DNA from 3 places in the Hydrogenophaga atypica genome. Region 1 is predicted to be linked to each of the others. Evidence: predicted binding sites of a transcription regulator. Region 1 holds the regulator's gene; each other region holds the start of a gene.

Region 1 (3,241 bases):
CAATGCCGGCAGCCATGGCGACACGCTGGACGACGTGTTCAACGCCTACAAGAACGCCGATCTGTACGGTGTGATTCTGTCCAAACTGGACGAAGCGCCCAAGCTGGGTCCGGCCCTGGACACCCTGATCCGCCACCAGGCCATGTTGCGTGGTGTTTGCACCGGCCAGCGTGTGCCCGAAGACTGGCAGCGCCCCGATGCCGCAGCCCTGGTGCGGCTGTCCATGGGCACCACGGCCAAGTCGGCCTACGACCCCCAGTCCAGCGAGTTGGGCCTGTTTTTCTCGCAACCCGTGACCAACCCCGTGACGCTGGATGCCTGGCATGTTTGACGCATTCGATCAGGCGCACGGGCTGCACGCCTTCGCGCCTGCTCCGCCCACCCGCTTGCTGGTGGTGCCCGCCACGGCCCATGGCGGTGTGGCGCACCAGTTGCTGTGGCTGCTGGCGCGCCGGCTCGCCCGCCAGGGCGAGCAGGTGTTGGTGCTGGACGGCATGGCCACCGAATCCGCCGGTTCCGGCCTGCGTGCCCTACTGGAGGCCACGCCCGGCGCACCTGTGCCCTGGCCGGGCGACTGGACCGAAGACGCGGTTTCTGGCGTGCACATCATGCCGGGTCGGCTGGGCCTGCTGCAGTTGGGCAACCAGGCCCACGGCCGACCTGGCAGCGCCACCCTGGCGCGCCTGGTTCAGGCGTTACCCCAGGGCGTGTTTGTGCTCCTGACCGCGCCGGTGGAGGTGCTGGCCGTGTTGCTTCAAGCCACCGGGGCGCGGCCCCTGGTGCCGCTGGATGCCCAGCCGCGCACCTTGGTGGAGGCCTACAACGCGGCCAAGGTCTTGTTGCAGGCCGGGGAACTGTCGCCTGTGCTGGTGCCCATGGCACCCCGGGGCCACACGGCCGGCGGCCGAGGTCTGGACGCGTTGGAAGCGCCTGTGGCGGCGCTGGCGCAGTGTGCCCGCACCCACCTCGGGGCGGATTTGCAAATCTGGCCAGTGGCGTATGATGAAAGCCGCGACACACCGGCTGCCCGGGTGCCCGAACCGTGGTGGTTCAAGGTGCTGGACAGCGCGCTGACGGTGACCTCGGATGTGGTGGCGAGCGACCTGCGCCAACCGGCCGAGGTGGCCGCCGAACCGGATTCTCGGAGATGTTGATGTACACCGCCAAAGGCACGCTTGAGCGCGATGACCAGCTGCGAAAGTACAGCCCGCTGGTGCATCGGCTCGCCCACCACATGATCGCCAAGCTGCCGGCCAGTGTGGAGGTGGACGACCTCATCCAGGTCGGCATGATCGGGCTGACCGAGGCCTTGTCCCGGTTCGAACCATCGCAGGGCGTGCAGTTCGAGACCTTTGCCAGCCAGCGCATACGTGGCGCCATGCTCGACGAACTGCGCGAGGGCGACTGGATGTCGCGTGGCTCGCGCAAGCTGCAAAAAGACATCGAACTGGCGGTGCACCGGCTGGAACAACGCCTGGGTCGCCCACCCAAAGAAACCGAAATTGCCCAGGAAATGGACATGAGCCTGGCCGACTACCAGCAAACCCTGGCCCGTGTGCGTGGCACACAACTGGTCTACCTGGAGGACATGGGGGGACGGGGCGAGGACGAGGACCATTTTCTCGACCGTTTCCTGCCCGCCGACGCCGAAGACGATCCGTCTGCCGTGCTGGGCGACCAGCGCATGCGCCGCTCGCTCGTGGAGGCCATCAACAAGTTGCCCGAACGTGAGCAGCATGTGATGAGCATGTACTACGAGCACGACATGAACCTGAAGGAAATTGCCGCTGTGCTGGGCGTGACCGAGTCACGCGTGTGCCAGCTGCACAGCCAGTCGATCGCCCGGTTGCGCGCCAAGCTGCGCGAACACTGAACCCGCTGCGGCGGCTACGCCTTGAAAGAGGTGTGGTTGCTGACGCGGGGCAAACCCCCCATGCCACTTTTCCCGCCCAGGCGGGCGTAGGCGTTGCCTTGTTCGGCCGGAAACAGTGTCCCCAGGGCCCGGTTGACGGCGGCACTGCGCGCCATCAGCTGCTGTTGCAATGCCTGCAGCCGGCCGTTGGCGGCACTCAGCTTGGGCTGCCATTCCGACGCCGCGCCGTCTTTCATTTGGTGAAAAACCTGCTGGAACAAGGCGATGCCACGACCGAGCGCTTCAACTTCCGTCGTCAGTTGGTCGGGCTGGTCGTTGCGCAGGGCGGCGTCCACGCGGTCGAGCTGTTGCTCAACGTAGCGCAACACCTCGTCGGGACCAGGGAGAGAGGAGGGGGATGACATGGTGGGCGGTTCAGCGGTGTCAGCTCATCCGCCCACGGGGTGGGCCCAGCGTGGGCTCTCAGGCGATGAGGGCCTTATTTTGCCGCCACACCCAGCATGTCGCGGGCGTTGGACAACAATTTGTCGGCAATGGCTTCGGAGTTGATGGTGAAGGTGCCGTTTTCGATGGCCGACTTGATGGCTTGCACTTTCTGGGCATTGAACACATCGCCACCGGCACGCGCCACACTGGCGGAAATCGTTTGGCTGGTGGCCGACAGCGACACGGTCACACCGGCATCGCCAGCGGCTTCGTTGCGCTGGGTGTTGGCCGCGGGCAACCTGTCCGCAGGCTTACCTGCCCCTGTGGCGGCACCGGCTGGCTTGTCTGGCAGGTTGTTGATTTTCATGGCGCTCTCCAGGCCCAAAGTGGGCGTCTTGGGAGATGTATCGACCGAGTTGAAGGGAACTTTACCCCTATTTTTGAAAAAAAGTGGCGGTTCACATGTCCACGCTGACCACGTTGTCACGCCGAACCCGGCCCGACACCACCCGGCCGCCCGGCATTTTGACACGGACGGGCTTCCCCAGGAAACCGTGGCCCATGGCCCGGCCGGTGGCGCTGAGCTGAAAACCGGCCTGATGGACATGCACCTTGACCTCGGTGCCCGCCTTGAACACCTGCACTGGGCGCACCATGTTCTGGCGCATCACCTGGCCTGGCATGAGACCACGCGCTGCCGTGACACCCAACCAGTCGGCCTGGCGAACCAGGACCGGCGCGGGGTGCTCGGCCCAGTCCACCTCGCCCGGTGCCACATCGCCTTCTTTCAACAGGGCGCCGGGCGCCACCGCGCGCTGCACCACCCAGGCGGGGCCCCACACCTTGACGGTGATGGGCAGAAACACGTTCCACAACCTGGGCCCCTCCAGGCAACGCAGGCCTATGCGGCTGCGGCCCCAGAGCCGGGCGCCCCGTGGGAGG
Region 2 (3,241 bases), on a different contig from region 1:
GCCGCTGACCCAGCTCCAGGTCAAGGCGGCCACGGTGCAAACCAAGATTTCAGCTTACGGCGAGCTGAAGGCTGGCGTGTCTGCCCTGTCGGATGCGGCCGGCAAATTGCGCTCCCTCACCACGTTCAACGGCGTGGCGGCCACCTCCTCCAAGGCCACGGCGATCTCTGCCACCGCCATCGGCGGCACGGGCGCCAACAACTTCAGCGTGACGGTGAGTGCGCTGGCCAAGGCACAAACCTATGCGTCGGCATCGCTCGCCAAGGTCAACGGTGAAAGCCAGCCCATTGGCGCGGGCACACTTAGTATCCAGCTCGGCCAGTACGGCGCAGCCCCGGGCTACGTGTTCGCGCCAGGTTCGGCAGCCGCATTGGCGATCACGGTGGACGCCGACGACACGCTGGCCGATATCGCGAGCAAGATCAACGGTGAATCCAGCGACCTGGCGGCGACCGTGCTCAACAACGGCAGCGGTGAACAGCTGCTGCTGCGCTCCAAGGCCACAGGTGAGGCTGCTGGCTACCAGCTCTCGGTGACCGATACCGATGGCAACCTGGGCGACAGCCTGGGTTTGTCGCGCTTGATGACCAACGGCACCAGCTCCGGCAGCATCACGCAATACGCTGGCGACGCCAAAGTGATGGTCAACGGCAGCATCGAAGTCACCTCCGCCACCAACACCTTCAAGGACATCGTCTCGGGCGTGAGCGTTTCCCTGCTGGACGGCGCCTTGGTGGGCGACGTGTCGGAGATCGCCATCAAGCCGGATGACGCGCCCATCCGTTCGGCGGTAGAGGGGTTTGTGAACGCCTACAACGCGCTGAACAGCATGTTGGCCGAAGCCACCAAGTACGATGCCGCCACCAAACAGGGCGGCCTGCTGCAAGGCGACAGTTTTGCCATTGGCATACAGAACGCCATGCGCGGCATTCTGCAGTCCACCACCACGGGATCGGCTTTTGCGCGCCTGTCCGACATTGGCATCAGCCAGCAACTGGGCGGCAACCTCAGCGTGGATTCGACCAAGTTCAATGCGGCCATCGCCAAGCCAGAGGACTTCAAGAACCTGTTCCGCATCGACAACACGGGTACGACCACAGACGGCGTGGCGGTCAAATTCAAGACCTTTGCCGATGGCCTGCTGGCAGCCAGCACGGGCCTGTTCAAGACCAAAGAAGACTCGCTCAAGCGTGCGCTGGACCAGAACACCAAGGACACCGAGCGCCTGAACGCGAAGATTGCGCGGATTGAGGCGCAACTCAACCGCCGCTACAGCGCTCTCGACGCGCAGGTGGCCGGCCTCACGGCCCTGAACAACTACGTGTCGCAGCAGGTGACCACCTGGAACAACGCCAACAAGTGATCGCCAGCGCGCCCCAAGCAAAGCCCGCCCGTTTGAGACCGAAACACCCGCCTGATTTACCCATCACCCGGCTCAAGAAGGTTTGGCAGATGCCGATACTTCTGGTACATCTCACACAATGAGCCAGTCCATGTACACCTCGCCCCACTCACGCGCTGCATCCGCCTACAAGCGGGTCAACGTGGAAACCAGCTTCAACCCTGACGACAAGCACCACGTGGTCAGCCTGTTGCTCGACGGGGTGGTGCAGTCGCTGACAGAGGCGCGTGGTGCCATGCAGCGGGGCGACGTGGTGGCCCGGGTCAAGGCCATCGGCAAAGCGGTGCGCATCATAGAGGAAGGCCTCAAGCCTGGCCTGGACAAGCAAGACGGTGGCGACCTGGCCCAAAACCTGGAAGGCTTGTACGGCTACTGCACCATGCGCCTGGCCCTGGCCAACGCGCGCAACGACGAAAGCATTGTGGAAGAGGTGGGCCGGCTGATGGCGGACATTGCCAGCGCCTGGAAAGAGATCAAAAACGAAGCCTCTGGAGCCTGATGCCATGCAAAACCTGATCGACTACTACAAGGCCATCGAGAGCACCAGCGTGCGCATGGTGGAGGCGGCGCGCAGTGAAAACTGGGACGAGGTGGTTCGCCTCGAAGGCGCCTGTGCGGTGCTGATCGAGCAGTTGCGCCACGAGTCGCGCTCGCAAGTGCTCAGCGCCACACAACGTGCCGAGAAGAACCGCATCATGCTCAGCATCTTGCGCCACGATGCCCAAATTCGCTCCCTGGCCGAGCCCCTGCTCGACACGCTGGACCTGGCCTGGGCCGACATGCCCGCAGCGGGTGTGACGCTGCACTGAGCGCCTTCTCGCACCAACAAAAACGCCCGGCTTGACCGGGCGTTTTTGTTGGGGCTACACAAAAGTTCAGACCTGCATGTTCATCACGTCGGAGTAGGCCTGCACCATGCGGTTTCGCACATTCAATGCCGCCTGAAAGCCGATTTGCGATTTCTGCATCGCCAGCATGGTTTCTTCCAGGCTGACGTTGCGGTTGCCCATTTGCACTTCGTTTTGCAGCCGGCTGGCCTCGTTCTGTGCTTTGCTCACCGACTGCAGCGCGTTCTTGAACGCGTCGGAAAAGCCGGGCCCGCTCACCGCCTCGCCGTTGGCGGCCGCCTGTTGCAGGCGCTTTTGTGCCAGGGCGCCCAGCGCCTGCGGCGTCAAAGGTGTGATACGCATGTCCATGGCCCAACTCCGTCAAAAAGCCCCGCAGCCGGATCTGGCTCAACGGGATGGCGCAATGGTAGACAGCCGGCGCCAAAACTTGAATTGAAGTAGAGGGGTGAATCCCGGGCTTATTTTGCTTTAGTTGTGGGGTCGGCAATTTGATAATCCGTCCAACCGTGGGTCCACCCCGCCTTTTTTGGTTCATCATCGCCACCATGAACACCGCCGTTGCCGAAGTTGACCTTCGCCCCGCTGCACCAGCCAATGCCCTGATGGACGGGTTTGCGCGCCTGGACGGTCGCCGCAAGATCGGCCTGATCGGTGGCGCGCTGGCGCTGCTGCTGGTGTTGATGCTGGCGTTCTACATGAACCGCCAGGCCGACTGGAAGGTTTTGTATGCCAACCTGTCCGACAAGGACGGGGGTGCCGTGATCGCTCAGCTGACGCAGATGAACGTGCCCTACAAGCACCTGGATGGCGGTCAGGCCATCATGGTGCCGGCCGACCGGGTGCACGACACCCGCCTGCGCTTGGCCTCTCAAGGCTTGCCCAAAGGCTCGATCGCTGGCTTCGAGCTGATGGACAACAACAAACTGGGCATGACCCAGTTCCAGGAACGTCTGAGCTTTCAACGTGGCCTCGAAGGCGAGCTGACACGTTC
Region 3 (3,241 bases), on a different contig from region 1:
CCTGGCCATCTCGGAACGTTTCACCAGCCAGATCCGTGGCCTGAACCAAGCGGTTCGCAACGCCAACGACGGTATTTCGCTGGCGCAGACCGCTGAAGGCGCCCTCAAAGCCTCCGGCGACATCCTGCAGCGCATCCGCGAACTGGCCGTGCAGTCGGCCAACGCCTCCAACAGCGCCGGTGACCGCCAGGCCCTGAACGCCGAAGTGGGCCAACTGGTGGCTGAACTGGATCGCATCTCGCAATCCACCGAATTCAACGGCCAGAAGCTGCTGAACGGCACCTTTGGCACCGCCCAGTTCCAGGTCGGCGCCAACTCGGGCCAGACCATCGTGGCCGCCACCGCCAACCTGCGCACCACCGTCTATGGCAACAACCAAATCGCCGGAACGGGCGCGGATGCCAATTTCAGCACAAACACTGCGGCGTATGGCACCAACGGCGTCGCTGGTGGCACTTTGGCTGTGAATGGTGCGCTGGGTTCCGCCAGCATCACGGTCGCAGATAACGATTCCACCAAAGTCACTGCGGATGCCATCAACGCCCAAACCAACAAAACGGGGGTCACCGCTACTGCACGCGCCACGGCTCAGCTCAGTTTTGGAGCGTCGGGCGCCTACTCCCTGGTGCTGCGTTCGGACAACTCCAGCAACGAGACCGTGTCTTTCAACATCTCTGCCACCAACGGCGCCGATGGTCTGAGCGCTGCCGTGGCAGCCATCAACGAGAAATCGTCTAAAACCGGTATCACCGCCCAGTTGAACGAGGCTCAAACCGGTGTTGTACTGACCAACTCCACCGGGAACAACATCATGGTGGGCGACACAGTGTCTGACAATGATGCCGATGTTTTTATCCAAAAAATGTCGGTCAATACCGCTGGTGCTTTGAATCTTGTAGGGACGCAGTACTCCCTGATTCCAGACGGCATTAACGACTTCATCACGGTCAGCGGCTACCTCACCCTGGACTCTGACAAATCGTATGCGGTCACTTCCACCGACACCACCGCGCTGGGGGCTGCCGACATCACCACCGGTTCGACCCTGAAGAAAGTGTCTGAGCTGGACGTGACCACGTTCAACAAGGCCAGCGACGCCTTGAAGACCGTGGATTCGGCCCTGGCCTTCATCAGTGGTGAGCGCGCCAAGCTCGGCGCCTTGCAAAGCCGGTTTGAAACCACGGTGAGCAACCTGCAAGTGACGTCTGAGAACCTCTCGGCCTCCCGCAGCCGCATCCTCGACGCCGACTTTGCCGCCGAAACCGCCATGCTGTCCAAGGCGCAGATCCTGCAGCAGGCCGGCACCGCCATGGTGGCCCAGGCCAACCAGCTACCACAAGGTGTGCTGGCCCTGCTGCGGTAAAAAGGCGTAAAAAAGCAGCCTTTTCTCAAGCGAGCCTCAAGTTTCTGGATGAAGCGCCGAAAAACAAAATAACGACTTCATCACAGCCTGCCACCTGCCCCGCACGGTGGACCGACTCGCAAGTGGTCGTGGTTGGCGGAAACGCCAGTTTGTTTGGTTTTCTTATCAAGGAGATCTGCCATGGCAGCCACCATCAACACCAACGTCAACTCGTTGACCGCACAACGCAACCTGACCACATCCCAGGGTTCGCTGTCGCAAGCCATCCAGCGCCTGTCCTCTGGCCTGCGCATCAACAGCGCCAAAGACGACGCCGCCGGCCTGGCCATCTCGGAACGTTTCACCAGCCAGATCCGTGGCCTGAACCAAGCGGTTCGCAACGCCAACGACGGCATTTCGCTGGCGCAGACCGCTGAAGGCGCCCTCAAAGCCTCCGGCGACATCCTGCAGCGCATCCGCGAACTGGCCGTGCAGTCGGCCAACGCATCCAACAGCGCCGGTGACCGCCAGGCCCTGAACGCCGAAGTGGGCCAACTGGTGGCCGAACTGGATCGCATATCGCAATCCACCGAATTCAACGGCCAGAAGCTGCTGGACGGCACCTTTGGCACCGCCCAGTTCCAGGTCGGCGCCAACTCGGGCCAGACCATCGTGGCCTCCACCGCCAACCTGCGCACCACCGTCTATGGCAACAACCAGGTTGCAGGCACCGGAGCCGATGCACAAGCTTCGAGCACCAGCACCTCCGCGTTCGGAACCAACGGTGTGGCAGCAGGCACGCTGGCGGTGAACGGTGCTTTGGGCTCGGCCAGCCTCACGGTTGCGGCCAACGATTCCGCCAAAGTCACCGCCGATGCCATCAACGCCAAGACCACCAACACCGGCGTGACCGCCACGGCCCGCACCACGGCTCAACTCAGTTTTGGCGCGTCGGGCGCCTACTCCCTGGTGCTGCGTTCGGACAACTCCAGCAACGAGACCGTGTCGTTCAACATCTCTGCCACCAGTGGCGCCGATGGTTTGAGCGCCGCTGTGGCCGCCATCAACGAGAAATCGTCCAAAACAGGCGTCACCGCCCAGCTGAACGAAGCTCAGACCGGCATCGTGCTGACCAACACCACCGGCAACAACATCTTGGTGGGGGACACCGCGAGCAGCAACGCAGGCACCGCCACCATCCAGAAAATGACGGTGGACACCGCCGGGGCATTGAATCTGGTGGGCACTGCTCGGGCTTTGGCAAACGGCGACAGTGCTGCCGACTTCGTCGTCACCAGCGGCTACCTGACCCTGGACTCCGACAAGTCCTATGCCGTCAACGCCACGACCACGACCGCACTCGGCGCCACCGGCAACACCGGTTCGACCCTGAAGAAAGTGTCTGAGCTGGACGTGACCACGTTCAACAAAGCCAGCGACGCCTTGAAGACCGTGGACTCGGCCCTGGCCTTCATCAGCGGTGAGCGCGCCAAGCTCGGCGCCTTGCAAAGCCGCTTTGAAACCACGGTGAGCAACCTGCAGGTGACGTCTGAGAACCTCTCGGCCTCCCGCAGCCGCATCCTCGATGCCGACTTTGCTGCCGAGACCGCCATGCTGTCCAAGGCGCAGATCCTGCAACAGGCCGGCACCGCCATGGTGGCCCAGGCCAACCAGCTGCCGCAGGGCGTGCTGGCCCTGCTGCGGTAAACCGCAGAACTGAGGGGGCGAAGGGGCGCTTTCTCTCCCTTGGTCAAGGCGGTAACAGGGCTATCCTGTTACCGCTTTTTTGGTTTTAATTCCGCAGGGCGTTTCGCCTCGCACTGGAGCTCATCATGGCCACCATCTCATCCCCCGGCATCGGCAGCGGCCTGAACATCAAGGACATCGTGTCCCAGTTGG

The links. The regulator FliA, encoded in region 1, starts transcription of late flagellar genes. The targets are predictions, from matches to a motif close to CTAAAGTTTNNNNNNNNNNNGCCGNTA.
Region 2: the regulator FliA is predicted to act here: its motif matches at 1,435-1,461, upstream of fliS (flagellar export chaperone FliS).
Region 3: the regulator FliA is predicted to act here: its motif matches at 1,399-1,425, upstream of ACFQPB_RS19100 (flagellin N-terminal helical domain-containing protein).

The regions. Positions count from the first base shown of each region.
Region 1 covers NZ_JBHTCA010000008.1:98,448-101,688, reverse strand. Annotated here, with positions in the region: gene flhF (flagellar biosynthesis protein FlhF) at 1-331, shown strand, start outside; gene ACFQPB_RS12995 (hypothetical protein) at 324-1,154, shown strand; gene ACFQPB_RS12990 (RNA polymerase sigma factor FliA) at 1,154-1,873, shown strand; gene ACFQPB_RS12985 (hypothetical protein) at 1,888-2,277, opposite strand; gene flgM (flagellar biosynthesis anti-sigma factor FlgM) at 2,352-2,666, opposite strand; gene flgA (flagellar basal body P-ring formation chaperone FlgA) at 2,758-3,241, opposite strand, start outside.
Region 2 covers NZ_JBHTCA010000021.1:67,839-71,079, reverse strand. Annotated here, with positions in the region: gene fliD (flagellar filament capping protein FliD) at 1-1,363, shown strand, start outside; gene fliS (flagellar export chaperone FliS) at 1,494-1,901, shown strand; gene ACFQPB_RS19085 (flagellar protein FliT) at 1,906-2,211, shown strand; gene fliE (flagellar hook-basal body complex protein FliE) at 2,278-2,598, opposite strand; gene fliF (flagellar basal-body MS-ring/collar protein FliF) at 2,796-3,241, shown strand, end outside.
Region 3 covers NZ_JBHTCA010000021.1:71,096-74,336, reverse strand. Annotated here, with positions in the region: partial or broken gene ACFQPB_RS19105 (flagellin N-terminal helical domain-containing protein) at 1-1,363, shown strand, start outside; gene ACFQPB_RS19100 (flagellin N-terminal helical domain-containing protein) at 1,544-3,049, shown strand; gene fliD (flagellar filament capping protein FliD) at 3,175-3,241, shown strand, end outside.